4 regions of the Arthrobacter ramosus genome follow, and region 1 is predicted to be linked to each of the others. Evidence: riboswitches for the same ligand, from Rfam matches in the RefSeq annotation. Region 1 holds a riboswitch; each other region holds the start of a gene.
The links. Region 1 has a riboswitch for S-adenosylmethionine ahead of ABD742_RS00440 (DUF1737 domain-containing protein). Riboswitches for the same ligand answer to the same signal wherever they lie in the genome.

Region 1 (7,060 bases):
CAAGCTCGGCGCCCAGGTTCAACTGCTCGATCCGCACCGCATCTACGTCAATGGCCCCACCAAATGGCGCGGCGCGGAAGTCGGATGCCCCCCGGCGCTCCGACCCGCAGCTTGCCTGCTGTTGGCCATGCTGGCGGCCCGGGGCACGTCCGAGTTGCGCAACATCTACGTGATTGAGCGCGGATACGAGGACCTGGCCGAGCGGCTCAACACCATCGGTGCCAAGATCGAGTACTTCCAGGACTGACGACGTCGGATTTTGCACGATCATTCGCCGCAGCTGGCTAGCAAACCGCGGAATCGTCGAGCCAGACTATTTGTCCAGCGGAATGATTGTGCAGAATCCTTCACCCGCGAGGGCAGCCGCGTTCCAGCATGGCTCGGATTTCCCGGAGAACGGCGTCCGGATTGTTCCATATTTGTTCGGGTGGGTAGCTCAACACTGCGTAACCCTGGGTTTGCGCGACGTTGGACCGGCTCATGTCCCTGCGCCAGGCTTCGCGTGAACCGTGGAATTGGAAGCCGTTGATCTCAACAACGAGCCAGCCTTCGATCAGGAAGTCCACCCGCCCGACGCAGGCGATCTGGACTTGGCGGCGGAACTTGAACCCCGCTGATTCGAATAGGAGTCGCGCGCTGATCTCTGGTACCGACTCCGACAAACCGTCAGCCTTTGCCAGGCGCATCCGGGCGGCTCCGTAGTATTTTGCAGTCAATTCGGACTCAAGAACGGCCCTTGGTACACCGTGATGCTGGATGGCAGACTGCGCCATGGCTATGGCGTCTACTTCGCTGAGGCATGTCAGTCCGTGAATAACGGTGTCCTCAAGGCTAGCGATGGGCAGATTTTGGTCCGGTTCGAATCGAAGGCGGCCATGCCTGGCGAAGTGTCGGCCGCGGTGATGTTTGCTGACCAGATGTGGGCTCCCCGGCCGGTCCTTGAGCCAAAGCTGGTAACGGGAGGCGCTGGATGCGCAGGTCAGGAGTGAATTGTCGATGATGGCCTGCAGAAATTCGGGGTCCGCGTCCGGTAAGGCCCAGACACCTTTGCGCGGTTGGACAGCTCCGGCAGAAGCCAATCCGCGCACAGCGCGCTCGGAGTAGCCCTCCCGGCGTAGCAAGCCAACCCGGGCTACTCCGCCGAGCGATTTCAAGAATTCCAACGGGTCCATGGATCGAGCTAGCCACGATTCCGGCCCTCTTTGGCCCGGGAAATGACTCTATGTGGACAGACCGGGCTGTGGAGGAGCGGTCCGGCGTCGGATTTCGCACGATGATTCGCCGCAGCTGAGGGACCGGTCACGGAATCGCGCGCCTCGGAAGTTCATCCAGCAGAATGATCCAGCAGAATCCTTCGGGGGGGCCGCAAAATCCCGAGCTGTCTTGGCGAGGCTGCCATGGCGCACAATTGATCCGTGCGCACTTTTGGTGTGGAAGAGGAATTGCTGATCGTCGATCCCGTGACCGGCGAGCCGCTCGCCCTTGCCGACGCGCTCCTCTCGGGGCCCGCCAACGACGGCCCGGCCCAGGACGGCCCCGAAGCCGGTCCGCCCCTTGAAGAGATCGACGGCCCTGATACCGGCCTAAGCCACGAGCTCAAGCTTGAACAGATCGAAACCCAGACCCGGCCATGCCGCAGCTACGCCGAGCTCCTGCACCAGATCCGCAGGGCCCGGGGCCTCGCGAGCCACGCCGCACGGCGCCACGGCGCAAGGATCGCCGCGTTGGCCACATCACCGGTGGACGCCGCATTGCACACCACTCCGGATCCTCGGTACGCCATCATGCTCGAACGCTTCGGCATCACCGCGCACGAACAGCTCACGTGCGGATTCCACGTCCACACTTCGATCGAGTCCCCGGAGGAAGGCGTGATGGTCCTGGACCGCATCCGGGACAAGCTCGCTGTCTTCACCGCGATCAGCGCCAATTCGCCGTACTGGCGGGGACTGGCTACGGGTTTTGAGAGCTACCGGACGCAGGCGTGGAACCGCTGGCCGTCGTCGGGGCCGTCAGCCATCTTCGGTTCCTTGGCTTCCTACCGGCGAGTTGTCTCGAGGCTCATCGAAACGGGAGTGTTGCTGGACGAGGGGATGGTTTACTTCGACGCCAGGCTGTCGCGGCACGTTCCCACCGTGGAGGTCCGGGTGGCCGATGTCTGCCTCCGGGCCGAGGATGCGGCGCTCATCGCGGTGCTCGTCAGGGCCTTGGTTGAGACTTCTGTTCGTGAGTACCATGCCGGAATAGAGCCGGCGGCCGTGCCTACGGCGCTTTTGCGGATGGCGTCCTGGCAGGCAAGCAACTTTGGACTCCGCACCGAACTGCTGGACTTCGGAACCTTCCGCCCGGAGCCCGCCGCGGACGTCGTCTGGTCGTTGGTGGAGTATCTGGAACCTGTGCTCGCCGAACAGGGTGAATTCGACTTGGTCCAAACCGGCGTGGCAGCCATCCTGGGCCGCGGCAACGGCGCTATCGAACAGCGTGGTGTTGCCGGGCGCTGGAGCGAGACCAACGGGGGCGCGCCCGACGCCGCCGGGTTGGCCGCCGTCGTCGAGCACGCCGTTCAGATCACGATGCGCTCGGAGAGGGACGAGAGCGACACCAAGCCGCAGCCCGTCCTCACCTGGGTGCGCCAGGACTGGCGCGAAGCGCCGGGTTAACCCGCCGGGCTAGATCTGCTTGAGGGCCCGCTCCAGGTCCCCGATGAGGTCGCCCACATCCTCCAGCCCCACCGAAAGCCGCACGACGCCGTCGCTCAGGCCAATGGCCGCTCGGCCTTCCGGACCCATGGCGCGGTGCGTGGTCGTGGCGGGGTGGGTGATGAGGGACTTTGAGTCGCCGAGGTTGTTCGAGATGTCGATGACGGCGAGACCGTCCAGCAGCGCGAAGGCGGCCTCTTTCGCCGATCGCCCCGCCGAGGGGAGCAGCTCAAAGGTGAGCACGGTTCCGCCGGCCTTCATTTGCTTCGCGGCCAGCTCGTACTGTGGGTGCGACTTCAGCAGGGGGTACTTGACCCAACTGATGGCCGGCTGATCCTCAAGCCATTCGGCGATCCGCAACGCAGACGCCGAGGAGTGGTTGACGCGCAGCGCCATGGTCTCCAGGCCTTTGGTCAGGACCCAGGCGTTGAACGCGGAAAGCGACGGACCGGTGTGCCGCATGAGCTGCTTGACGGGACCGTCGATGAACTCCTTGGTGCCCAGGATCGCTCCGCCCAGGACCCGGCCTTGGCCATCGATGTGCTTGGTGCCCGAGTAGACAATCACGTCTGCGCCGAGATCGCCGCAGCGCTGCAGCAGGGGAGTGGCAAAGACGTTGTCGACGACGACGGTGGCGCCCGCCGCGTGAGCGAGCTCGCTCACCGCCGCGATGTCCACGATTTCCTGCATGGGGTTCGACGGCGACTCGAAGAAGACTGCCGTTGTCGGCTCGGACAACGCGGCACGCCACTGGTCCAGGTCGGGTCCGTCGACGAAGACGGTCTCGACGCCCCAGCGCGGCAGGATCTCGTTGAGGATCACGAAACAGGAACCGAAGAGCGAGCGGGCGGCGACCACGCGGTCACCAGCAGCCAGCAACGCACCGAGGGCGGTGAAGACAGCAGACATGCCCGACGCCGTCGCGAAGCACGCTTCGGTGCCTTCCAACAGGCGGAGGCGCTCCTGGAAAGTGGCCACGGAGGGGTTGCCGTAACGGGAGTAGACGAAGCGCTCGTCCTCGCCCGTGAATGCGCGCTCGGCGGCGGCGGCGGACTCATAGACGAAGCCGGAGTTCAGGAAGACGGCCTCGGACGTTTCTTGGAAGTTGGTGCGGTCGAGACCGCCGCGGACTGCCTGGGTGTCAGGGCTCCAGCCGGCGGCGTCAGGATTGAAAGTCACTTAGATGTTCCCCAGGTTCGTCGGAAGTCCACGGTTTTTCCAGCCGTTCACGGTTCGCTCGCCGTAGCGGTCCGGTTCGCCCTCAAAGCCCTCGAGGACGTTGTAGGCGGTGTAGCCGGCCTGGGTTGCGGCGATCGCGGCGGCGATGGAACGCTGGCCGGAGCGGCAGAGGAAGACCAGCTCGGTGCCGTCCGCTTCCGGAGCCTGTTGCGTCAGCTCTTCGATGAAACGCGTGTTGGGGATGCCGCCGGCCAGGTTCCACTGGATGAACAGGGGATCGTTTTCCGTGGCTTTGGTATCAGGGATCCCGATGTGTGCCCACTCGCCTTCGGTGCGGACGTCCACGAGGATGGCGCCTTGCTCGAGCTTGGCCCAGGCGTCGTGCGGACTGAGGTCGCCTGCGTAGCTCATGCGTGGCCCTCGCCGTCGAACTCTTCATCAAGCTGATCCACCGCATTGGCAACGGCGGCATCCGCGCTCGCGATCGCCGCGGGCAGGACGATGGCCTGTGCCACGATCACGTCGGTGCCGTTGAAGGTCGCGGCCGGGCTCCCGTGCAACACGTATCCCTCCGCGAGGGCGGTGGAGATCCGCTCGCAGAATTCCTTGGTGTCAGGGCCCGTGACGAGACGGTAGGAGAGTTTTTCTTCGGTGGGTTCAGGCATTGGTGCTCCTCAGTCACGCTTGCAGTTCGAAAGTGTCGATACGCCGAGTAGTCACCTGAGGCACCCCGCCGGAGAGAGGGTTGCCGACCAGCAAGTCAGGGCTTCGCGCTGGTGCTCATTACTCAAGAAGAAAATAACATCCACGACGGCGGCCTGCATCACCGGCCGTCGTCATGTTCCGTAACCGGACGGCAGCCGGCGGGGCCCACGCTGGCGAGGGCCCCGGGCTGAGCTTGCGAAGACTGGGAGCCAGTGGGTGGGCTCTAGGCCTCGGTTTCATTCGGCAGCGGTTCCAGGCTCGCCTGTATGCGGGGCGGAAGGGCATCAAGCCGTGACGCTACTCCCGAGGGGGAGTGATGAAAAGTGGAACCTTGATGCTTCCGGATTTCCAGCAGCTCGTGTACGGATATCCCCGTGGCCGTGGCGAGTGCATGCAGCGAGAGGCTGTTGTGATGAGCCAAGGCAAAAACCACGCCTGACAGGGCTTCGAAACCCTCTGTCTCGTAGATTTCCTTTACCAAGTTGGACATGCCGTTCGCATCATCGATTGATCCCGCTGACGCACCAGTCGCCATGGCCGTCAGGGACCATGCAGCAGAGTCGGGGCTGATGTAGATGCTCATGTCGATACCCTACGGACTCAGGCCCGCTTGGGGAATGGGCGATACGTTTATCTTTATGGCAGCACTCACCGACCTTGACCGTCAGCTCCTCTCCGCCCTCCGGGAAGACGGAAGGGCGTCCGTGGCGAGCCTCGCGCGTAAGCTGGGCGTCGCCAGGGCCACTGTGAATAGCAGGCTCGAGCGTCTTGTCTCCTCCGGAACCATCGTTGGTTTCACTGCGAGGGTCCGCGACGAGGTCGATCCACTTGCGATTAGAGCTATTGCGCTTATTGCCGTGGAGGGAAGATCGGCCGACAAAGTCATTCGCCAGCTCAGGGGACTTCCAGAGATTTGGGCGCTGCACACCACGAATGGCGGTTGGGACCTCGTGGCCGAGCTACGCACGGAAAGCCTCAGCGACTTTGACCAGGTACTCGGAAGGATCCGCGGCATCGACGGGATCGTCAATAGCGAGACGAGCCTGTTGCTCAGTTCCGTCCTGCGGTAGTCGCCCGCATGACGGACGCTTGCCGAATGATCATTGTGTACATACGGATGGGTGATTTTGTATGGATTTTCAATGAAAAGTACATACTTTGGCAATTGTGGATGCATATCGCCGCTCCGTAGCCTCGTAACAACAGTGCTTATGAGGGAAAGGAGCGCACATGACACGCTTTGTCGATGTCCGCAACATGGTTCGCTGGACGGCCGGGCGGGGCCCGGAGACCATCATCTCGGAGATGATTCAGTACTTGGAAGACGACTTCCGGCGGTGGGAGTCTTTTGACAAGACTCCGCGGGTGGCAAGTCACACCCCATTTGGGGTCATCGAGCTGATGCCCACCAGCGACCAGGAAACATACGGCTTCAAGTATGTAAATGGACACCCTTCGAATCCAGCGCGTGGCTTCCAGACCGTGACAGCTTTCGGTGTCCTGTCCGACGTCCATAACGGCTACCCGACGTTCCTCGCAGAGATGACAGTGCTGACAGCGCTGCGAACGGCGGCCACGTCCGGGATGGTCGCAAAGAAACTCGCGCGCCCCGATGCCCGGATCATGGCGATGATCGGAACCGGAACCCAATCGGAGTTTCAGGCCCTGGCCTTCCGGGCGGCGTTGGGTATAAACAGTGTCAGGATCTGGGACACGGATCCGGTTGCGATGGAGAAGTTCGTCCGGAACATGGCTCCCCTGGGCTTCGACATCACCATCGCAGGCTCGGCGGCCCACGCAGTGGAGGGCGCCGACGTCATCACCACGTGCACGGCGGACAAAGCCAATGCCACTATCCTGACGGCAGACCAGGTTTCGCCGGGTGTCCACATCAACGCGATCGGTGGCGACTGCCCGGGGAAGACCGAACTCGACGCTGCCATCCTGGGCCTCGGCGACGTCTTTGCGGAATACGATCCCCAGACGCGGATTGAGGGCGAGATCCAGCAAATGTCCGCCGATTTTCCCGTCACCGAATTCTGGCAGGTCCTGGGCGGTCACGCGCCAGGCCGGACCTCCGGGGACCAGATCACGATATTCGATTCCGTGGGCTTCGCGATCGAGGACTTTTCCGCCTTGCGGTATCTCCGCGACGCCGTTGAGGGTTCAGAATTCTTCGAGGAGATCGACCTCGTCGCGAACCCCGATGACCCCAAGGACCTCTTCGGTTTGGTGCGGGCGCTTTCTCCGATCGGATCCTGAGAAGTCTGGTGCGCCGGCCCCAGAACCGGCGCACCAGACGTTTTTATCCGGCCAGCCCGCCGACCCCGGCTATCCCGCCGCCAGGCGCAGGATCAGCTCGGCATGCCCGGGAAACCTCAAAACGAGCGACTCGATGTCCCGTGCCGTTGGTTTCGCGGAGTCCGATCTCTCGTATCCCGGTGAGAGGCTGCAGCTGACCAAGGCGAACCCCGGAC
Region 2 (7,060 bases), 3.8 Mb from region 1:
ATGCAAGTCTTCCCCCAAGTCCCTGCACCGGCGCCCCGTTGCGCCGGCGCTACTAACCGATGACAGCGCCGAAGACGAGTCCCAGCCCATACGTGGCCGCGGCCGCACCGAGCCCGATGGCAAGTTGCCGGAGGCCGCGGGTCAGCGGCGAGGTTCCGGACAACAAGCCGACGACGGCGCCGGTCGACAGAAGCGCGATGCCCACCAGCGTACCGGCCACAGCAAGCGCCGCGAAGCCCGTCATGCCGAAGATGAACGGCAGGATAGGCACGATGGCGCCCGAAGCGAAGAAGCAGAAGCTCGAGATCGCTGCGCCCCAGGCGGAGCCTACGGCCTCGTGCTCGTTCACGGTTTCTTCCACTTCGGGGTGGAGCGAGAGGCTGGGATCGCAGTCGCAGCTGTAGAGGCCCATGCGTTCTGCTGCGCGGTGTTCGGCGGCTTCCCGGGACATGCCCCGGGCCAGATACACGAGGACCAGCTCATTGTGCTCGATGTCCAGGGCCGGGGCTGCGGTCAGCGTGGCTTGGGTGGGTCGGGTGGCCTTGAGGAGCTCGAGCTGCGAGCGGACCGAGACATACTCGCCGGCACCCATGGACAGCGCGCCCGCCAAAAGGCCGGCGATACCGCTGAACAGGACCACGGCCGCGGGAACGCCCGTGGCCGCCATGCCCATCACGAGGGAAAGGTTGCTGACCAGGCCATCGTTGGCGCCGAATACGGCCGCGCGGAAGGTGCCGGACAACCTGTTGCGGCCGCGCGTCGCCAGGCCGCGGACTACTTCTTCGTGGATCTGTTCGTCGGCCGCCATGGCGCGGGTCGCTGCTGGATCCTTCGCGTAAGGCGAGCGGCCTTCAGCCCGTTGGGCGAGGGCCAACACGAACACTGATCCGAAGTTCCGGGCCAGGAAGCCGAGCATTTGGCTCCGGACCGAGGCCGCCTTCGGCATGCCGGCATGTTCGCCGAGGACCCTGAGCCAGTGCGCCTCATGGCGGCCCTCAGCCTCAGCGAGGGCCAAAAGGATTTCGCGTTCCTCGCCGTCCCGGCGCTGCGCCAGTTCGCGGTACACGGCGGCCTCGGCCCGCTCGTCCGCCAAGTACTGCCGCCAGCGCTTGATGTCCGACGACGACGGGGGAGTCTTGGTGGCTGCTGCGTCTTGCGATGGACTGCTCGAGTCCGAGGGATTGCCTGAATGCGAGGGTTTTGTGTGCGGTTGCACCGGGACTCCTGGGTTGCTGGGGCGGGCTTCATCGCCTCATTGCAGCTCCACTTTATCGCCAATTTCCGCGGCTTTTCGGCTGGCAATCCTTACTGGATATTTTAGGTGCACCTCAAAAACCGGGAGACTCGCGGGAGGCCTTGACCGCCGCAGGGGGCAGTGCTGGGATGGATGAACAGGGTCCACGAATTGGCGGGGTAGCGTGATGACCGGCTGCCTCATATGCCTGTGCGATGGGCTCAGCGGCACGTCGAACGGAGGTTGCACCATGGACAGCACCGAAACCCACGCCCGCCACCCCGACCGTCCCACGGTCGAGGCCGATCCCGCCTATGACTACAGCGAGGACCTGGCGGTGGAGGAAGACTGGGAGGACCAGCCCGAGGTTCTTGACGATGACGAACGGGTGGTTCCGCTCGATGCCGACGAACACCGTGAGTCCGAAGATATCGAATAGCCCCGGCTCGCTAAACCCGACGTGCTAAACCCTGGTAGCTAGAACGCGCTCAGGATGAAGTGCCTCTGCACGCCCGCCCGGTGCCCGGTTGCCGCCACCGTAAGGGTGAGTTTCCGTGTCGCGGGGAACCAGCGCGCGGGCTGGACTGCTTTTGAAAGCGCTTCGGTGATGAGCCGGGGCTCATGATGCCAATAGCGTTCCAGGTTTCCGTCCACCACGAACGTGATGGAGCCTTGGGAGAGGTCGACGCCGGGAATCACCCGGACGAACTCGTCCACCCGCCGGGGGCGGGGCAACAAGAGGGTGCCGGAGTGGGTGGTGCGGTCGGCTGTGGCGCCGTTTTCGAAAGGCATGGCCTTCTCCTGTGGAGTTGCTCTTGCCCGTTCGGTTGTCTCTGGTCCGAGCCGGGCCGCTTCTTCATCCGAACCACCCGTGAACATGGGGTTGGCGTGTGGCAAGTCGGAGCTTTGCACCACATCTCTTGAAGCTCTTCCTACTGTACATGCAGCAGCGGCGCCGCACCCTCCCAAGGAGAAGGTGCGGCGCCGCCGTTGTACTTGACTCTGTGAAGCTTAGTGGCTGGCCACCGGGTGGACTTCCAAGGGGAGTTCCTCCACGGCCGCCCCGGCAACGCGGCGGTCCCATGCTTCGCGGACGGCGGGCTCGGTTGGCGGCGTCAGGAGGGAGACCACAACGTAGACCAGGAGCGAGGCGCCGAGGCCCCAGTAGATGGGATCGTTGGCGTAGACGCCGTCTTCACTGGGGATGATTCCCGTGGCGTAAGCGATCAGCAGGCCCAGCGTCAGTATGGACCCGACCGCCATGGACCAAGCCGCGGCAATACCGGTGCCACGCTTCCAGACCAAGCCACCGAGGATAGCAACCAGCAGGCCGCCCACCAGGATGTCGTAGGCGATGGTCAGGGCCACGACGACGTCTTGCGCCGCCATGGAGATCAACACGGCCACGATGCCCAGGCCAAGGACCCAGTACCGGTTGGCCTTGACGTCGTGCTCGGGGTTTTCGGTGTCGTCGGTGTTGATCGTCTTGCCGAACCAGCTGGCCACGAACGGGACCACGTCGGCGCGGGCAACGGTGGCTGCGGCGATGAGGGCTCCGGAAGCGGTGGACATCATGGCCGCGACTGCCGCCGCCATGACGAGGCCGCCGATGCCGATCGGCAGGATGTGGGTGGCTACCTCGGCGTAGACAACGTCCTTGCCAAGGGCCTTGACGTCGATGTTGGGCAGGGCAACGCGGGCGGCAAGGCCGATCAAAGCGCCGGCGACGCCGTACAGGACGCAGTAGACACCGGCAGTGGCGCCGCCCCAACGGGCCACCTTGGGGGTCTTGGCAGTGAAGACGCGCTGCCAGATGTCCTGGCCGATCAGCAAGCCCAGGGTGTAGACCACGAAGTACGTGATGATCGTCTGGGCTCCGATGCCGTCCAACTGGAAGAAGCTGGCGTCAACACGGGCACGGATGCCGTCGAAGCCGCCTGCCGCGTTAAGGACGAACGGGAGCATGAGAAAGAAGATGCCCACCGTCTTGATGATGAACTGCACCTGGTCGGCGAGGGTGATGGACCACATGCCGCCGATGGTGGAGTAGACCAGGACGATGGCGCCGCCGACGGCGATGGCGAGCCAGCGCTCCCAGCCGAAGAGGACGACGAAGATGGTGGCGTAGGCGCCCGTGGACGTGGCGCACAACATAAGGGTGTAGGCCAGCATGACGATGCCGGAGGTCTGCGTGGCGCGCTGGCCGTAACGCAGGCTCAGCATCTGGGAGACCGTGTAGATCTTCAACCGCTGGATGGTGCCGGCGAAAAGCAGGCTCAGGAGGAGGACGCCCGAACCGATGGCGACTACCAGCCACATGCCGGATATGCCGAACTTGTAGCCGAGGCCGACGCCGCCAACCGTCGATGCGCCGCCGAGGACGACGGCGGCCATGGTGCCGGTGTAGAGCATCGGACCGAGGCGGCGCCCTGCCACCAGGAAGTCGCTGTTGTTCTTGGTGCGCGACTTGCCCCACCAGCCGAAGGCCAGCATGGCGAGCAAATACACCACCACGATCGCAATATTGATGAACGAAGAGTCCACGGTTGGCTCCTGAAAGTGATGCGCAGAGTTCCTGGGGATTCCGACGCCCGTCCGCTGGGTTTCGTTGCGGGTCGCGGAAGGTCTCTGCGCGGGTGATTGGGGAGAGTAGTCTGTGATGTATGCCTCACAAACAACACTTGTTGCCTATGAGGATACGTAGTGATGCGAGTAACAGTCAAGGCGCTGCTTTGCGGAGCGGACTCATCGGCGGACTTCTAGCTAGCCAAAGGCCCGGCCACGCGGGCGATCCGGCTACTATTGCTGCAATGACAGGGCCGCATAAACGGCCTGAAAGGTTCGTGAATGAAGGCTCTCCCCGTTGAACCGAGCAACGTCCCCGTTGCCATCGGTTCCAGAATCCGTGCCGCACGCCAATCGCAGCGGCTCACCATCGAGCAGGTTGCCGACGCCACCGGCCTGACCAAAGGGTTCCTGAGCCGTGTGGAGCGTGACCTGACATCGCCGTCGGTCGCTTCCCTTGTGACGCTTTGCCAAGTTCTTTCGGTGTCCATCGGGGACCTTTTTGCCGCGCCGGAGACCCATCTGACCCGGCGCGACGATGGGCCGCGGATTTCGCTCGGCGGCCAGGGAATCGTGGAACGGCTCCTGACCGCCCGATCGGAACGGAGGTTGCAGATCCTGCAGGCCTCCATCGAGCCCCGCGGCCGGGGAGAAGCCGAGCTTTACGCCGTCGATTGCGACGTCGACGTCCTGCACGTTGTCAAGGGCCGCATTAAATTGATCCTCACCAACGAGGAGTACGAGCTCGAAGAGGGAGACACGCTGTCCTTCCCGGGCCGCGAGCCGCACACCTGGGTCAATCCGACGGACGAGCCTGTTGAGGTGCTCTGGATCCTGGTGCCGGCAGCCAGCCGCTGACGCTGGCACCGCGCACACCCGGCATACGGGGCCGACACGCGGCGTGTAACACACCTGAAACATGACTGACTTCAGGATTTAACCCTGGGGCCGGCGGTGTTACGTGCCTGAAATGATGCATGCGGAATGCTGAAACAGGGCGACTGTACCTTCGAGTCAAGGCAACTCGTCAAGGTCGGTATCCCGTGGGGTACCAGGACCTGTTCGTTTTAAAAAATGGTCTCGCCGTGCGGGCGCCATGGAGCGCCGTATATGCAGGAAGGCTCCCGAAATGAACCCAGTATTCTTCAGCGTAGGGCTCGATGTGAACCCCCAGACCCTGGATCCCGGCGCAACAGCCTGGATGCTTGCAGCTTCCGCCCTCGTCCTTCTCATGACGCCAGGTTTGGCGTTCTTCTACGGCGGCCTGGTCAGGATGAAGTCCGTCCTCAACATCATGATGATGAGCTTCGGAGCCATTGGCGTGGTCGCGGTGGTCTGGGCCCTGTGGGGCTACGGACTCGCCTTCGGCCCGGACACCCTGGGCGGCTTCATCGGAGATCCCTTCGCGAACTTCGGACTCAGCGGACTGGCCAGCGTCATCGGCGGGAAAGCCCCGGGCTTGCCGGACATGGTCTTCATAGGATTCCAAGCCACCTTCGCCATCATTACGGTCGCATTGATCAGTGGCGCGGTGGCCGAACGTGTCAGGTTTGGCCCGTGGCTGTTGTTTGCCGGCCTTTGGGTCACCATCGTCTACGCTCCCATTGCCCACTGGGTCTGGGGTGGCGGCCTCTTCGGATCCACCGGGATCATCGGCAGCAAGATCTCAGCCCTCGACTTTGCCGGTGGCACCGTTGTCCACATGAACGCGGGCATGGCCGGGCTGATGCTCGCAGTCGTGCTCGGCAAACGGCTCGGATTCATGAAGGACCCCAACATCCGGCCGCACAACCTTCCCTTCGTGATGCTTGGGGCGGGCTTGCTGTGGTTCGGGTGGTTCGGCTTCAATGCCGGTTCGGAACTGGCCGCTGATGGAATCGCCGCACTCGCCTGGACAAATACCCTCCTGGCCACAAGCGCAGCGCTCCTCGGCTGGCTCCTTGTCGAAAGGCTCCGCGACGGCCACGCGACGTCCCTCGGTGCCGCGTCCGGCGCCGTCGCGGGCTTGGTGGCGGTCACCCCGGCCTGTGGATTCGTGGATCCCATTGGCGCGATCGTCATCGGCGTCATCGCTGGTGCCGTCTGCGCACTGGCCATCGGGCTGAAGTTCAAGATCGGCCTGGACGATTCCTTGGACGTTGTTGCCGTTCACTTTGTCGGCGGCCTGTGGGGGACCCTGTCCCTCGGATTCTTCGCCGTACCCTCGGCAAAGACTGAAGGCGGCCTCTTCTACGGCGGCGGCCTGACCCAATTCTGGCCCCAAATATTGACGGCCCTGATGGTCACCGCGTGGACGGCGATCATGACGACGCTCATCGGGCTGGCCATCCACAAGACAGTGGGCATGCGCGTCAAGGAACACGAAGAGCTGACGGGCATCGACATCACCGAGCACGCGGAAACCGCCTACGAGCTGGCCATGGTTGGCGGGTCCTTCAATCCCGGGGAACCACAGAACGGCAAAACCCCGTCTTCCAGCGGTGAACCAGAAACTAGCTCTAACGGGAAAACAGATCGGATGCGCAGCAAGGCGTCGACGTGAAATTGGTGACGGCCATCGTGAGGCCGGAGCGGATCGACGAGGTCCGGGAAGCCCTGGAACGCTTTGGAGTCAACGGGATGACCGTGAGCCAAGCGAACGGATATGGCCAACAACGGGGCTACATCGAGGTGTACCGGGGCGCGGAATACAACTCCGATCTCCTTCCCAAGATCCGGGTGGAGGTCCTGGCTACGGACGAGCTGGTGGACGGAATAGTGGACGCCGTCATCTCCGGCGCCAGTACCGGCCAGTTCGGGGACGGCAAAATCTGGACCATCGAGGTTTCCCAGGCGGTGCGAGTCCGGACAGGGGAGCGCGGCGCCTCCGCGATCAGCTAAGGCGATCAGCTAGAAAAGACTGTGTTGGTGCCGCTCCGCGGGGAGCGGCACCAACACTGCCATGTTCAGCCCACGTGCACCCACGGCCTGCGCGTGATGTCCGGTTCGGCTTCACGGAGCACTTCCCGGGTTACCGGGGCGATCTCGCCCTCGCCGAAGAAGAGGAACTTGCTCAGGTTGGCGATGGGGTTGCCTTCGGTCCAGCGGAAATAGATATGCGGCATGAGTCCCGTGACGTCCCGGATGTGGAGTAGCACCGCGGCGAGCGTGTTGGGCACGTTGTTGCTGTGAACCTCCAGGATCTTGAAGCCGTGGCGGCGCTTGCCTTCCACGAGGAGTTCCTGCTCGAAGTCGGAGCTGTCGTCCACGATGATCTCGATG
Region 3 (7,060 bases), 1.3 Mb from region 1:
CACTGAAGATTGCCCATGACCTTGGCCCGGGTGGCGCGATTCGCCCTCAGATAGTAGCTGCGCGACTTCACGAGTTCGAGGATGTCGGCCGGAGTCACGGGATCCTCCCAACGCGTCAGGTGACTTTCGAGGCCGGCGAACTCCAGGCCCACCACAGGCCGGAAGTCCGGTTTGTGGACATCGCCGGCATGCATGATGCGGGACAAGCGATGGACCCAGGGCACTGAAGTGTCCAGTTGGTTCCAGATCAAGCCGAAGACGCCCTGGGGTCGAAGGATCCGGGCGATCTCGGTGCTGGCGGCGAGGGGATCGCACCAGTGCCAGGCCTGGGCAACGCTGACGACGTCGAATGCTGAGTCCGCCAGTCCAGTTGCCTCGGCCGTGCCCTTCAGGGCGACCACTTGTGGATGCGTTTTGCGCAGTTGGATGAGCATGTCCGTGGAAGGGTCCACTGCGGACACAGCCAGCCCGCGCTCGACGAGGAGCGACGTGAACTTTCCGGTGCCGGCGCCGATGTCTGCCGCGTCCCGCGCACCTTCAGGCAGCAGCCAGTCTGCCGAATCCGCAGGGTAGCCGGGCCGGACACGGTCATAGTGTTCTCCGCCGTCCTGGAAACTCCGGCCGAGTTCAAGGCGCCGCTCCTCATAAAGCTTGGGGCCGGCTGACGTGCCTTTGGGTCGCGGGGCCACGCAGGAACTCCTTCGTAGGACAGGAAAAATACCCTACGAATCTACCGCAATCAGTCGGTGCTGCAGGGAGCGGCGCCCGCGGTCCCGGGAGTGTTGGGAGCCCACTCCGGGTAGCTTCGGTGGTCGTTCGCCGGGACCCACCGGCCGGCATCCACCACGTAGTCCCAGCCGAGGCCATTGCTCTTGAGCGCTTGGATGCCCGCGATGAGCCGGGTGGCGTCTTCCAAGCGCGAGCCCACGCCGAAACTGGCTCGAAGGGATCCGGAGGGAAGGCCGAGGCGCTTGAGCAGCGGGTGGGCGCAAAAGCGTCCGTCGCGCAGGCCAATGCCGTGCTCGGCCGCAAGGTAGGCAGCCACCAGTCCGGCGTCGTAGCCCTGGAGCGAGAAGTTCACGACGCCGATGGTGTCCTGGGGATCGGTGTCGCTGAAGATCTGGTGCACGGTCACGCCGTCGATCTCCTTGAGGCCCTCGACCAGATGCGAGCGGATAGCGGCCTCGTGGGCGTGCCATTCATCGTGGTCGAGGCTGGCAATCACTTGTGTGGCCCGTGCGAGGGTGGCAGCGCCGAGCACGTTCGGGGAGCCGCCTTCGTGCCTGGCCGGTCCCGTGGCCCAGCTGACAGAGTCAAGGCGCGCCTCGCGGACGGCTCCGCCTCCGGCAAGGTGCGGTGTGCCGGCGTCGAGCCAATCGGGGCGGCCCACCAGGACACCGGCGCCGAACGGTGCATAGAGCTTGTGCCCCGAGAAAACCAAGTAGTCGACATCCGCGGCGGCGATATCGATGCGGCGGTGCGGGGCGAGCTGGGCCGCGTCCACCACAATCCGCGCCCCGAATTCGTGGGCCAAGGCAGCGAGGTCCTTGATGGGCAGGATTTCGCCGGTCACGTTCGACGCGCCGGTGACAGCCAGGAGGCTGACGCCCCCGTGGGAGAGCGCCGTGCGGACATTGGACACGGTCTCGGACAACGTTCCCGCGGCAACGATGCTGCGGTGGGGGACGCCTTGCCACGGCAGGAGATTGGCGTGGTGCTCAATGTCCAGGTAAAGGACTTCGCCAAGGTGCCGACCGTCCTCAACCGGCAAGCAGCCGGCCAGCAGATTGAGGGAATCGGTGGTGTTGCGAGTGAAAATGACCGAATCGTCCGGCCGCCCGCCAACGAAGTCACGGACGATGTTGCGGGCGTTTTCGTAGACCGAGGTGCTGATCTGGGAGGCATAGCCTGCGCCGCGGTGGACGCTCGCGTAGTACGGCAGGATCTCGTTGAGGTACGCGGAAACCACGGTCAGGGCAGGTGCGGACGCGCCGTAGTCGAGGTTGGCGTAGCGGATGTGGCCGCCCTGGATCAAGGGTGCCTGCAACTCCGCGCCGGTGACCGCGGCCAGTGGGCGGGATGCCCGGGGGAGGGCTTCACCGCGCTGCTGTGCGGATTCGTTGTGCTGCGAAAGAGCCGGGGAAGTAAATGTCGCTGTGCTCATGGGACCTCACTCAAGAGGGACCCCTGCGTACAGGGGGTCCGCGCTTGCCGCATCCGTTCCGGACCGGCCGGGTCGTCACCCGGGGCACCCCGCCGCGATGGAGGGTTGCCGGCCAGCAAACCGGGGTTTCGCGCTGGCACTCGTGACCTGTAAAGAGCGTAGGACACCGGCAAGGCTGGTTCCAACGTGACCCGGATTGTTAAGCGGATTATTACACCGCCGGATAACTGTGCGTTCTGCCGAAGAAAAAGCAGCGGACGCCCCCAAAAAGGGGCGTCCGCCGTCGTTTGTTCAGTGAAGAGAGAGGACTAGAGGAGGTCGTCGAGCTCGGGGTTGAGCCTCTTGAGGACCTCCGAGTGCAGGATCGAGTTGGTAGCGACGGCGTTTCCGCCGAAGGGACCATCCGCGCCGTCGAGGGACGTGAAGCGTCCGCCGGCTTCCGTCACGATCGGAACCAAGGCCGCCATGTCGTAGACCTGGAGTTCCGGCTCCGCGGCGATGTCCACGGCGCCCTCGGCCACGAGGCAGTAGGACCAGAAATCACCGTACGCACGGCTGCGCCAGACATCGTTCTCGAGGCCCAGGAAGCTGTCCAGCGAACCATGCTGCTTCCACTCGGACAGCTCGGAGTAGGAAAGCGAGGCGTCTTCAAGCCGCGACACGTTGGAAACCTTCAGCCGGGTGGCTGCGGCCAGGGATCGGCCCATGTAGGCGCCCGAGCCCTTGGCCGCCCACCAACGCTTGCCGAGCGCCGGAGCGCTCACGAGCCCCACTACTACCTCGCCCTCGTCCACGAGGGCGATCAACGTAGCCCAGACGGGCACGCCGCGCACGAAGTTCTTGGTCCCGTCGATGGGATCGATGATCCAACGCCTTGAGCCGTGGCCCGTGCTGCCGAATTCTTCCCCGAGGACGGCGTCGCGGGGGCGGGAACGGGAGAGCTGCCCGCGGATAGCTTCCTCGGCGGCTTTGTCGGCATCGGTGACGGGGCTCAGGTCGGGTTTGGTCTCGACCTGGAGGTCCAGTGCCTTGAACCGCTCCATTGTCAGGGAATCGACGGAGTCGGCCAGGACGTGTGCCAGCCGCAGGTCGTCGTTGTAGCTCGAATCGGGTTGGGTCATGGTTCCAAACTACCGTCTATTCGCCGGTGAGCCGGGGAGGTAGGACGGCAAGCGCGCAGGTAGTTGACCGTGCTGTTAATTGACCGGGCTATTAATTGACAGTGCCCAGTTCCTTCGCCTCTTGGGCTTCCATGCGCGGGTCCGCGCCGAGGAGCCGGCGCAACGACGCCAAGCGGGCCGGGCCTGCCTCGCCGGCGTGGCCGTCAGCGACCCAGGAATCCAGTCCGCAGCGAACCGCGGAGGCATCGTGCTTGCAGCCTCGCTCGCACATTTCCGTTCCAGGTTCCAGATCCGGGAAGGCATGCAGGATGCGGTCCGGGTTCACGTGGGCGAGGCCGAAGGAACGGATGCCGGGCGTATCGATGATCCAGCTGCCGCCGGGGGCGTCACTGAGCTTTAGTGCAAGCGCTGAGGACGAGGTATGGCGGCCCCGGCCCGTCACGGCGTTGACCCCGCCCGTGGCGCGTTCGGCGCCGGTGAGGGCATTCACCATGGTGGACTTCCCGACGCCGGAATGGCCCAGGAGCACGGTGACCTTGCCGTCGAGGTAGTCCCGCAATTGGCCGACGGCGTCGCCGTCGAGGCGGGCGGACAAGCCGTCGTCGGAACGGGCGTCGATGCCGGAAGCCCCTGCGTCGGCCGTCCGGCTGATGATGATGGGGAAACCCAGGCTCACATAGTTGGCAAGGAGTTCCGTCGGATCCTTGACGTCCGCTTTGGTAACGAGCAGCAGCGGCTCGATTCCGGCGTCGTACGCTGCCACCAAGGCGCGGTCGATGAATCCGGTGCGCGGCTCCGGGTTGGCGGCCGCAACCACCACCACGAGCTGGTCGGCGTTGGCGACGACGGCCCGTTCGATCGGATCCGTGTCATCGGCACTCCGCCGCAGGAGGGTCTTGCGCTCCTCGACGCGCACGAGGCGGGCGAGGGTGTCCGGGGCTCCGGACACATCGCCGACGAGGGCCACGAAGTCTCCGGGAACCACGGGGGAGCGCCTCAGCTCCCGGGCACGGGCGGCAATGACGATGCGCTCATTGTCCGAGCTTTCGCCCACTATCGCGGTGTAGCGGCCGCGGTCGACTGTGATGATGCGCCCGATCACGGCGTCGTCGTGGCTGGGGCGGTCCTTCGTGCGGGGGCGTGTGCCCTTCTTGTTGGGGCGGATCCGGACGTCGGACTCGTCCCAGGAGCTTGCGTCGCGAGCCATCGTTAGTTGCTTGTCTCCGTTGAGCCGGTGCCCGCGACCGCTTGGCCGGCACTGAGCATCGATGCCCAGATTTGCGGAAATTCGGGCATGGTCTTGGAAGTCGTCGCGATGTCTTCAACCTGGACACCCTCGACGGCGAGCCCCAGGATGGCCCCCGCGGTAGCCATGCGGTGGTCGGCGTAGCTGTGCACGACGCCGGCGTGCAGCACCGCGGGCCGGATCACCAAGCCGTCGCTGGTTTCCTCGGCGTCGCCGCCGAGCCGGTTGATTTCCGCGACCAGCGCAGCAAGCCTGTCCGTTTCGTGTCCACGTAAATGCGCGATGCCAGTGAGGCGGGAAGGGCTGGTTGCCAGGGCGCACAATGCCGCCACCGTAGGGGCGAGTTCGCTGGTTTCGTCGAAGTCGGCGCCCAGGATCTCCGGTCCGCCGGTGACTGTCAGTGTGCCATTGTCCAGCGTGACCGTGGCACCCATGGTGGCGAGGATGTCCCGCCAGAGATCCCCGACTTGCGTGGTGTTGGCCGGCCAGTTGGGGATCCGGATAGTTCCCTTCGTCGCCAGCGCCGCGGCGAGGAAGGGACCCGCGTTGGAGAGATCCTGCTCGATCCTTTCGTCGAATGCCTGGATCGTACCGGGGGCGACGCGCCAATGGTTCGGCACGGAGTCATCCACCTGCACCCCGACGCCCCGGAGGACCGAGACGGTCATGTTGATGTGGTCGAGGCTCGGCACGGGCTTGCCGACATGCTCCAGGTGAAGGCCCTCATCGAAGCGTGCACCGACCAGCAACAGGGCGGAGACGAACTGCGACGAAGCGCTCGCATCGATCACCAAGTGGCCACCGCGGACAGAGCCGGTGCCGGAAACCTTGAACGGCAGGGAGCTCGCCGTGTGCCCGTCCAATGCGCTGACTTCCACTCCGAGTGTCCGGAGGGCTTCGATGATGGTGCCCATGGGACGTTGGCGTGCGTGCGGATCGCCGTCGAACACGGACGCGCCGTTGCGGAGGGCCGCGAGCGGCGGCACAAACCGCATGACCGTGCCGGCCAGGCCACAGTCGATGGCGGTCTCCGATGCGGCAGCCGCCGGGTCGATAGGGGTGACTTCGAGATCCGGGCCGTAGTGTCCATCACCGGGAACCTCGGTAATGCTGGCGCCAAGCCGGCGCAGGGCCTCGACCATCAGGGCGGAATCGCGCGAATGCAAGGGTGCCCGGAGCCTGCTTGGGCCGTTGGCCAGTGCCGCCAGGACCAGATAGCGGTTGGTCAGGGACTTCGAACCAGGAACCGTGACCGTGGCATCCACAGGGTGGCTGGCGAAGGGTGCCGGCCACAGGGGGAGTGCGGAGGTGGTGGTGCTCCCTGAATCGTCTGTCTGCGTGGCGGGGGTTCCTGGCATGCTTCCTTATGCTCCAACTGCGTTGTCTACGGCCTTGCGGACGGCCCGGTCTGTCTTCTTGAACTGCTTGCCCGTGGCCTTCTTCGCGTCCATGGCGAGGTGTTCGGCACGCCACGCGAGGCTCGGTTTGCCCGCGGTATCGACAGCGGCAAGGAAAACGCCACCCGTCAGCGAAATGTTCTTAAGCAACTGGGCGCGGCGGGCGAGCCGGCCTTCCTTGGTGCTGATGTCGGCAGAACGCCACTCAACAAAGGTATTCAGGATCGAGATGCCGGCAAGCAGGCTTGCCGAGAACCGGGAACATTTGCCGAGGGCCAGCAAGGCGCCGGCCCCCACTTGCGCGCCGCCGATGACTCGCGCCAGCACCTTCTCGTCCGCCGGGAAAGGCAGTGACTCCGAAGCGCGGCGGAGCAGCGGAGAGAGCTGTTTGGCAGTGTCATCCGCGTTCTTGAGCTTGTCCAGCCCTGCGACGACAAAACTGGAAGCCAACATTGGCCTGGCGAGAAAACGGACGAGGGACATGTTTTGCCTCCTGGATGGCTTGCCACGGTGTTCAGGTGGTGCTGCGTTCAAGTGGTGCGGTGTTCACGGGGTGCAGTCGGATCTAGTCTTGCATCTTTGCGGAATATTTGCCCGGAGCCTGCCGTTGTCACAAGAAGGTGCGGTATGGGCTGGACCTTGGATTGTGGCGCGTGCGTTGTGCCGCGCGGTCATGTCGTTTGAGTGGAGATGGTTTTTTGGCCTTGGTTAAGGACCGCGAGGGACACTTGGCGCTTGGGCGGGAGCTGCCAGGGGACTCCCGGAGGGTGACAGTAGACTTGGATGCAATGAGCACCATGGATCCGGCCGCAGCGGCCATGTACAAAGCAGCGACCGAAGTCACGGACGCAACGTCCGACGGCGGCGCAACTGTTGATGCCGACGTCGAGATTGCAGTGGACTTCGCAACCGAGACCCCCGAGCAACGGAGGGCGCGCTTCGAACGCGACGCCATGCAGTATGTCGACCAGCTCTATTCGGCCGCCATGCGCATGGCCAGGAATCCGTCCGACGCCGAGGACCTGGTCCAGGAGGCCTACACCAAGGCCTTCTCCGCCTTCCACCAGTACAAACCGGGTACCAACCTCAAGGCGTGGCTGTACCGCATCCTGACCAACACGTACATCAACCT
Region 4 (7,060 bases), 3.3 Mb from region 1:
AGTTGACGAAGATGCCCTGCGCGGTTTCCGGGCGCAGGTAGTGCAGGCCTTCTTCACTGGCCACGGGGCCAAGGAAGGTCTTGAGCAGGCCGGAGAACTCCTGCGGTTCGGTCCATTGGCCGCGGGTGCCGCAGTTGGCGCAGGCGATGTCCTTGAGCCCGTTTTCGGCGGGACGGCCCTTCTTTTCCTCGTACTCTTCCTCGAGGTGGTCGGCGCGGTAACGCTTGTGGCAGGAAAGGCACTCGACCAGCGGGTCGGAGAACACCTCGACGTGGCCGGACGCTTCCCATACCTGGCGGGGCAGGATCACGGAGGAATCCAGGCCCACCACATCTTCGCGGCCCCGGACTACGCTCTGCCACCACTGGCGCTTGATGTTTTCCTTGAGCTCGGCACCGAGGGGGCCGTAGTCCCACGCGGACCGGGAGCCACCATAGATTTCACCGGCCTGGAACACGAAGCCCCTCCGCTTGGAGAGGGAAATGACCTGGTCGAGGACGGATTTTGCTGCCATGGGTACTCCAATGTTCTACAGGGCCGCTGGGTGCGGTCCGTGGTTGTGCGCGAAGGTAATGCTGTGCAGGAAGCTGCGTGTCCTAGCCTACCGGCCTTTGGCCGCGGTCCTGCCTCCGGACTGGCCTGATTGGCCCTTGGCGGGACGGCGGGAAGAGAGCGCGCCCTTCGGCCAAGGCAGCGTGGCCACGATGATGGCGAACAGCGTTAGCAAGGTGCCAAGGATCGTGGGCAAGGCAACCACGGTTCCCGGAGCCGGCAGGACCAGGTCAAGCCCGAGCGATCCGAGCAACTGTCCGGCGATCATGCCCAGCCCGGTCACCAGGACACCGAGGCTGCGGACCAACAAGGCAGCCAGGCCGATAAAGACGCAGCCCATTGGCCCGCCCAAGTAATACCACCATTCAGCAGGCAGGGCGTGGCCGGGACCAAGCAGCAACACTTTGATGAGCCAGGCGATCCAGAGAATGACCGTTCCGGCCACGAAATTCACCAGCGTCGCGGCGATAGGGCTGCCGTAGTGCACGGTCGCCGTGCCGTTCATCGCCTGCTGGAAACTCATCAGGCAGCCCGCCACGACGGGCAACAGGATCGGGAGCAGCAAGGACCCGACGTCGGCCGCTGCCCCGAGGCGCGGCGAAACGGCCCAGACGACGGCGGCGATCGTCAGGACGCTGCCGAGGATGCGGACCCCGGTGATCGAGCGTTTGCCGCCCGGCCCGATGCCGAGCCGGTCCACGAGTAGTCCGCTCAGGGTCTGGCCAGTCACGGCAGCAACCGTGAACAAGGCCACGCCAAGCAAGCCAACCGTGAACGATTGGGCAAACACGAACAGGGCGCCGATGCCGCCGGCAAGAACGTAGAACCGTGGAAAGCTCCGCTCCTTGAGGGCCGGCAGGATCCTTCGCAGGGCGGCGCGTCCCTTCGGCAGCGTCAGCCCGATCGCGGCGATCAGAACCAGCCCGGTGGTGAAACTCACGACGGCGGCCGCGATGCCGTCGTCGAGCGTTGCTCCCAGGGCGCCGTTGATCCGGCCCTGAAGGGGAATCACGAGTCCGGTTGCCACGGCAAGGAGCAGACCGGTGAGCAAGGGACGGGACGATCGCGGCATTTTCACCACCTTACTTCAGGCATCATTGCTTGTATGAGCAACCCGGAAATCGAAGAAATCCCCATCCGCGACGACATGATCCGACTCGGTCAGCTCCTGAAGCTCGCCAACCTGGTGGAGGACGGCGTGGAAGCCACGGAACTCATCAAGAACGGCCTGGTCAAAGTCAACGGCGAGATCGACGATCGACGCGGCCGCCAGCTCCATGTAGGCGACACCGTGACCGTCAACGGACAGACGGTGCGGATCACCAAGGAGTCCTAGCTCTCTTACGCAACGCGGGGTCACTTATGGCCCATCACGTGCCTCAGAATGGGCCGTAAGTGACCCCGCGTTGCTTTCAGACGGACGTGAGGACCTTGTGCTCCAGGAATTCGCCCACGTGGCCGATTTCCTGCTGGTTGATGCCGTGCCACATGCCTGTGTAGAGCACCTTGGTGAGGTCCGTGTGCTTTCGCACCCAACCCATGGTGTATTCGATCTTGTCCGGGGTGATGACGGGGTCCTGCTGGTCCCGTCCCCAGAAGAGCGGCACGGAACCGTCCAGTTCGGCGTCACGGAACGCGGGGTCGGCATCGGCGTCGACGGCGAAGCCTGAAAGCCCGACGACGGCGGCGAAGTCCGCCGGGCGCTGCCGGAGCAGCGAGGTGGCCATGGCCATGCCCATGGAAAATCCGAGGAGCGTCACCGAACTGTGGTTGGACTTGAATGAGTCCAACCAGGAAAACACGTACTCCGCGGCATCCTTGACGGCGTCGAGCGAGTAGTCGATGGACGCCGTGAGCGGGAACCACGTGAAGCCCGGGCCCGTGGCGATCGGCGCGCGGAGCGAGGCGACGACGAAGTCCTGGGGCAACAGTCCGGCAAGGCTGAAGAGGTCTTGCTCGTTGGATCCGTAACCGTGCAACAGGACCAGCAACGGCTTTCCAGCCCGTTCTTCCTCTTCGTGGGACCACAAAACGACCGGGGCAGGAAAGGCGGAAGCTTGACTCATGGGACTATTGTTGCAGTTACCCATGAGTAACAAGCTACGGGCGCGTAGCGTTGCAGCAAGAGGCAGGATATGAACGTGAGTGACACTGATTCCACGGTGGGGCCGAAGCCGGACGAGCGGAATCATCCGTGGACCCGCTACGTGGCATTGGGTGATTCCTTTACCGAAGGCATCGGCGACCCCGAGCCCGACAACCCCGGGGGACATCGCGGCTGGGCCGACCGCGTAGCCGAGGAACTGAGCCGGGGGCACCGGGATTTCGCTTACGCCAACCTTGCCATCCGCGGGCGGCTGCTACAGCAGATCCTCGACGAACAACTTGGCCCGTGCATGGACCTCAAGCCGGACCTTGTGAGCATCTCCGCAGGCGGCAACGACCTCATCCGTCCCGGCGGCGATCCCGACTCCTTGGCCGAGAAACTCGATGCCGCCGTGCAGACCCTGAGTTCCGACGGCGCCACCGTGGTTCTCTTCAACGGTCCGGACACCGTGTCATCAGTACTCGGCCGGATCCGCGGCAAGGTGGCCATCTACAACGAAAACCTCCGCACAGTGGCCACCCGCCACGATGCGGTGATCGCTGATATGTGGTCCCTGCGGCAACTCTCCAACTCCCAGATGTGGGACGAAGACCGCCTGCATTTCTCGCCGCTCGGCCATCACACCATCGCAGCAATGGTCCTCGATTCCCTCAATGTGCCGCACAACCTCGAACCGCTGTTCCCCAAACCGCTCCCCCAGCGCAGTTGGCGCGAAGCCCGCTCGGGCGACCTCGTATGGGCACGGGAGTATTTTGTCCCGTGGGTCATCCGCCGGATCCGGCACCAGTCCTCCGGCGACGGAATCCTGCCGAAACGCCCGACGCCGGGGCCCGTCTTCGGTCCTGCCGAGACCATCCTTCCCCGGAGCTGACCGGAAACCACGGGGTGGGTCACAGGGAGCGGGGCTAAGCTGGTGAAAGACCTAGGAGGCCTCCACCGTGAACAACTTGATCTTCTGGATCATCGTCTGCTCCTGGCTGATTCCCATGGGGATCCGCATGTACAACCGATCGCGCCAGCGCAGGCTCCGAGACTTCCTTCCGCAGAATTACCCCGGGCAGCCCTATCCGCCACAGAATTATCCCGTCGGATACCCGGAGCAACCCCCGGTAATCATCCCGGCTGAGCCGCAACCTCCGGTGGCGAGGCGCGCACCGCAGGCCGCTCCGCCGTCGTCGGCCGCTCCCCAGCCGAACAGCGCGCCCCAGCCGAACAGCGCGCCCCAGCCGAACAGTGCTCCCCAAGGCTACCGGGCACGGAAACTGGCCGAACTGGACCAGGAGTACAGCGACGGGAAAATCGCCATGGAGGACTACATGAAGCTCCGCCAGGAGATCATGAACGGCTGATTCAGCCGAAGAAGGCCTCTCGCAGCTGGGGACCGAGCTGTCCGATCTCGGTGAGGAACCCGTCGTGCCCGATCGGCGCCTCGATTACGTGAACCGGGACCTCTCCCGGCAAGGCCCTGGCCAGCTCGTGGGATTGTTCCGGGAAGTAGAGGCGGTCCGAGTCCACTGAGGCAACGAAGAACTTCGCTGTTGCCACGGACAGCGCATCCTCCAGGGAGCCCCGGCCGCGGGTGATGTCGTGGCTCATGAGGGCCTCGGTGATGGCGATGTAGCTGTTGGCGTCGAAGCGCTGGACCAGTTTGCTTCCCTGGTGGTCGAGGTAGCTCTCCACCTGGTAGCGGCCCCGGTCCCCCAACGCGGCAGCCTGAAGGGGTGTCTCGCCGCCCTGGGCGTTCCGGCCGAAGCGGAAGTCCAGTTCATCCGCCGAACGATAGGTGATGTGGGCGATCCGCCGGGCCAGGGCCAACCCCGCCTCGGGCGCGGCCTGGCCATAGTAGTCCCCGCTGTTGAAGTCGGCGTCCTGCCGGATGGCGAGCGTCTGGGCCTGCGCAAACGCGATCTGCTCGGCAGTGCTGTACGCCCCGATCGAAATCACGGCGCATCGTTTGACGCGGTCCGGATAGCTGACGGCCCATTCGAGTGCACGGGCACCACCCATGGACCCGCCCACGACGGTGTGCCAGCTGCGGATCCCCAAAGCGTCGGCCAGCCGGGCTTCGGCGACGGTGCTGTCCCGCAGGGTCACGAGCGGGAAGCGGGAACCCCACGGTCTGCCGTCAGGAGCGCACGACGACGGCCCGGTGCTGCCGTAGCAGCCTCCCACGATGTTGACGGAGACCACGAAGTAGCGGTCCGTGTCGATGGTGGCGCCGGGACCAACGAGTTGCTCCCACCAGCCTTCTTCATCGCTCTCGCCACGGGCCACATGGGTGCTGCCGGTCAGGGCGTGTTCCACCAGGACAGCGTTGGAGGCGTCTGCGTTGAGCCGCCCCCACGTCTCGTACGCGAGGACGACCTCCGGCAGGAAACCCCCGGCCTCCAGCTCGAGTCCGCCCACGGAAACATACTTGAGGGTTCCGTCCGGGGTACCGGAAAGGGGTATGGCTGTTGCAGCAATTGTCATTCGTTGGCACCTCACATCGCGCTTGCCCGCCGCCAATACAGCGAAGGGCCAGGTCTTCACCCGGGGCACCCCGCCGCGAATGGAGGGTTGCCGGCCAGCAAGCCGGGGCTGTCACTGGCACTCATGACCTATAGGAAGAGTCTAGGAAAACCGGACCCCTTCTGACGAAGATTATGACATCTTTGTGACACTCGGCCGCGTTTTGTTCACGAAGCAGGGCCTGCGGGCGTCGAAAATTGAAGAGACGGGTGATGCCTGTGTGACTGGAGATACAATTGGGCGCAGCAGTTTGCGTTTTCATTGCATCCGCCTTGTGCGCCCGTTCTTGCGGCCGCGGCCCTGCGTCACAGGAAGATTGAAGCTCGTGAAAAAGCCATTCGGCGTCGTTCCGATAGCCCTGTTCATGCTGGTATCAGGTTTCACTGTGGGAGTGCCGCTGCCGGCGCATGCCGACACCACTCCGGCAGCTGGCGAAGACCGGTACGTGGTCCACTACGCCGACGGCACGGACGTTGCCGGCAAGACCGCGGAGTTGCGCTCGCAAGGAGTCGCGGTGGACAAGACGTTCACGCATGCCGTGAAGGCCGCAGTCGTCACGGCGACGCCCGCCAAGGCCGCTGCGTTGGCGAAGTCGAGCCACGTTGTGTCCGTGGACCGGGATATGCCGGTGCGGATTTCCGACACCCAGGCACCAGCACCTTGGAACCTTGACCGGACCGATCAAAGGGCCCTCCCCCTGTCCGGGAGCTACACACCCCCTTCGAGCGGCGCCGGGGTTCCGATCTACGTGGTGGACAACGGGGTGCTTGGCACCCATACGGACTTCGGCGGCCGGGTAACCGCGGGGTGGAGTGCCTTCTCGGGGCAGCCTGCCAATGCTCCCTGCACCGACCCGGCAATGCCCGACGCCGGCCACGGGACGCACGTAGCAGGGATCGCGGCCGGCAGCACCTATGGCATGGCCAAGTCGGCAACCATTGTGCCGGTGCGGGTCCTTGGTTGTGACGGTACGGGATACTCCTCCGACGTCATAGCCGGCCTCGACTGGATAGTTCAGCAGCACCAGCCCGGCGAACCCGCCGTCGCCAACCTCAGCCTCTCCGGATCTGCGAACCAGAGCCTGGACGACGCTGTTCAGGGCGCGATCAATAGCGGCATTACCGTGACCCTGGCGGCTGGCAACTCCAGCACGGATGCGTGCACACTGTCCCCAAGCCGGGTTCCTGCCGCCCTCACGGTGGCCGCGAGCGATAGCTTCGACCGGCAGGCTTCCTTCTCCAACTACGGTTCCTGCGTCGACCTGTACGCACCAGGGGTCCAGATCACCTCAGATTGGCAGACGTCAAATACCGCAACGGCTGTCCTGAATGGAACCTCAATGGCCTCTCCCCATGTGGCAGGAGCTGCCGCGATGCTCCTCTCCATGCATCCATCGTGGAGCCCTGCGCAGGTCTCGGCAACGCTGACGGTCGGCTCAACGGCCGGAATAGTTCAGTTGACTGGGAACTGCATGCCAAACCGCCTGCTTTACGTCAGCGCTTCGCTCTTTTCTCCATCACAGGACCCTTTGGGCGGTTTTGCGGCTACGACCCCTTGCAGGCAGCTTGACACACGAGACGGGACCGGTGGTGTCAACGGGCCGGTCGCCCCCGGACAGACCATAAGTGTCAAGGTTGCCGGACGCGGCGGCCTCCCAGCTACCGGAGTTTCCGCTGTCGCAATGAACATCACGGTGGCCAACCCGACGTCGAATGGCTTCATCACCGCCTACGCAGGCGGAACCAATCGGCCGGCGACCTCGAACCTGAATTTTGCTCCCGGGCAGATCGTCCCGAATTTCGCGATCACGCCGGTCGGGTCCGACGGAACGATTTCCTTCACGAACAGCTCCAACGGCACGGTCCAACTCATCGCCGACATCACCGGCTA

Region 2: another riboswitch for S-adenosylmethionine. It lies ahead of ABD742_RS17740 (hypothetical protein); the one in region 1 lies ahead of ABD742_RS00440 (DUF1737 domain-containing protein).
Region 3: another riboswitch for S-adenosylmethionine. It lies ahead of ABD742_RS06420 (aminotransferase class V-fold PLP-dependent enzyme); the one in region 1 lies ahead of ABD742_RS00440 (DUF1737 domain-containing protein).
Region 4: another riboswitch for S-adenosylmethionine. It lies ahead of metX (homoserine O-acetyltransferase MetX); the one in region 1 lies ahead of ABD742_RS00440 (DUF1737 domain-containing protein).

The regions. Positions count from the first base shown of each region.
Region 1 covers NZ_BAAAWN010000001.1:83,675-90,734, forward strand. Annotated here, with positions in the region: gene ABD742_RS00415 (UDP-N-acetylglucosamine 1-carboxyvinyltransferase) at 1-247, shown strand, start outside; gene ABD742_RS00420 (endonuclease domain-containing protein) at 348-1,172, opposite strand; gene ABD742_RS00425 (glutamate--cysteine ligase 2) at 1,416-2,660, shown strand; gene ABD742_RS00430 (O-succinylhomoserine sulfhydrylase) at 2,670-3,878, opposite strand; gene ABD742_RS00435 (rhodanese-like domain-containing protein) at 3,879-4,289, opposite strand; gene ABD742_RS00440 (DUF1737 domain-containing protein) at 4,286-4,543, opposite strand; SAM riboswitch class IV at 4,554-4,666, opposite strand; gene ABD742_RS00445 (hypothetical protein) at 4,807-5,166, opposite strand; gene ABD742_RS00450 (Lrp/AsnC family transcriptional regulator) at 5,222-5,653, shown strand; gene ABD742_RS00455 (ornithine cyclodeaminase) at 5,814-6,845, shown strand; gene ABD742_RS00460 (cupin domain-containing protein) at 6,915-7,060, opposite strand, start outside.
Region 2 covers NZ_BAAAWN010000001.1:3,844,707-3,851,766, reverse strand. Annotated here, with positions in the region: gene ABD742_RS17750 (VIT1/CCC1 transporter family protein) at 53-1,216, opposite strand; gene ABD742_RS17745 (hypothetical protein) at 1,485-1,673, shown strand; gene ABD742_RS17740 (hypothetical protein) at 1,712-2,026, opposite strand; SAM riboswitch class IV at 2,041-2,160, opposite strand; gene ABD742_RS17735 (sodium:solute symporter family protein) at 2,246-3,778, opposite strand; gene ABD742_RS17730 (helix-turn-helix domain-containing protein) at 4,082-4,657, shown strand; gene ABD742_RS17725 (ammonium transporter) at 4,929-6,341, shown strand; gene ABD742_RS17720 (P-II family nitrogen regulator) at 6,338-6,679, shown strand; gene ABD742_RS17715 (APC family permease) at 6,745-7,060, opposite strand, start outside.
Region 3 covers NZ_BAAAWN010000001.1:1,362,424-1,369,483, forward strand. Annotated here, with positions in the region: gene ABD742_RS06415 (class I SAM-dependent methyltransferase) at 1-689, opposite strand, end outside; gene ABD742_RS06420 (aminotransferase class V-fold PLP-dependent enzyme) at 740-2,164, opposite strand; SAM riboswitch class IV at 2,200-2,312, opposite strand; gene hisN (histidinol-phosphatase) at 2,473-3,285, opposite strand; gene rsgA (ribosome small subunit-dependent GTPase A) at 3,377-4,492, opposite strand; gene aroA (3-phosphoshikimate 1-carboxyvinyltransferase) at 4,495-5,889, opposite strand; gene ABD742_RS06440 (DoxX family protein) at 5,896-6,411, opposite strand; gene ABD742_RS06445 (sigma-70 family RNA polymerase sigma factor) at 6,627-7,060, shown strand, end outside.
Region 4 covers NZ_BAAAWN010000001.1:3,354,916-3,361,975, forward strand. Annotated here, with positions in the region: gene ABD742_RS15550 (glycine--tRNA ligase) at 1-514, opposite strand, end outside; gene ABD742_RS15555 (DMT family transporter) at 602-1,624, opposite strand; gene ABD742_RS15560 (RNA-binding S4 domain-containing protein) at 1,658-1,888, shown strand; gene ABD742_RS15565 (alpha/beta hydrolase) at 1,965-2,618, opposite strand; gene ABD742_RS15570 (SGNH/GDSL hydrolase family protein) at 2,688-3,530, shown strand; gene ABD742_RS15575 (hypothetical protein) at 3,598-4,008, shown strand; gene metX (homoserine O-acetyltransferase MetX) at 4,010-5,131, opposite strand; SAM riboswitch class IV at 5,145-5,260, opposite strand; gene ABD742_RS15585 (S8 family peptidase) at 5,496-7,060, shown strand, end outside.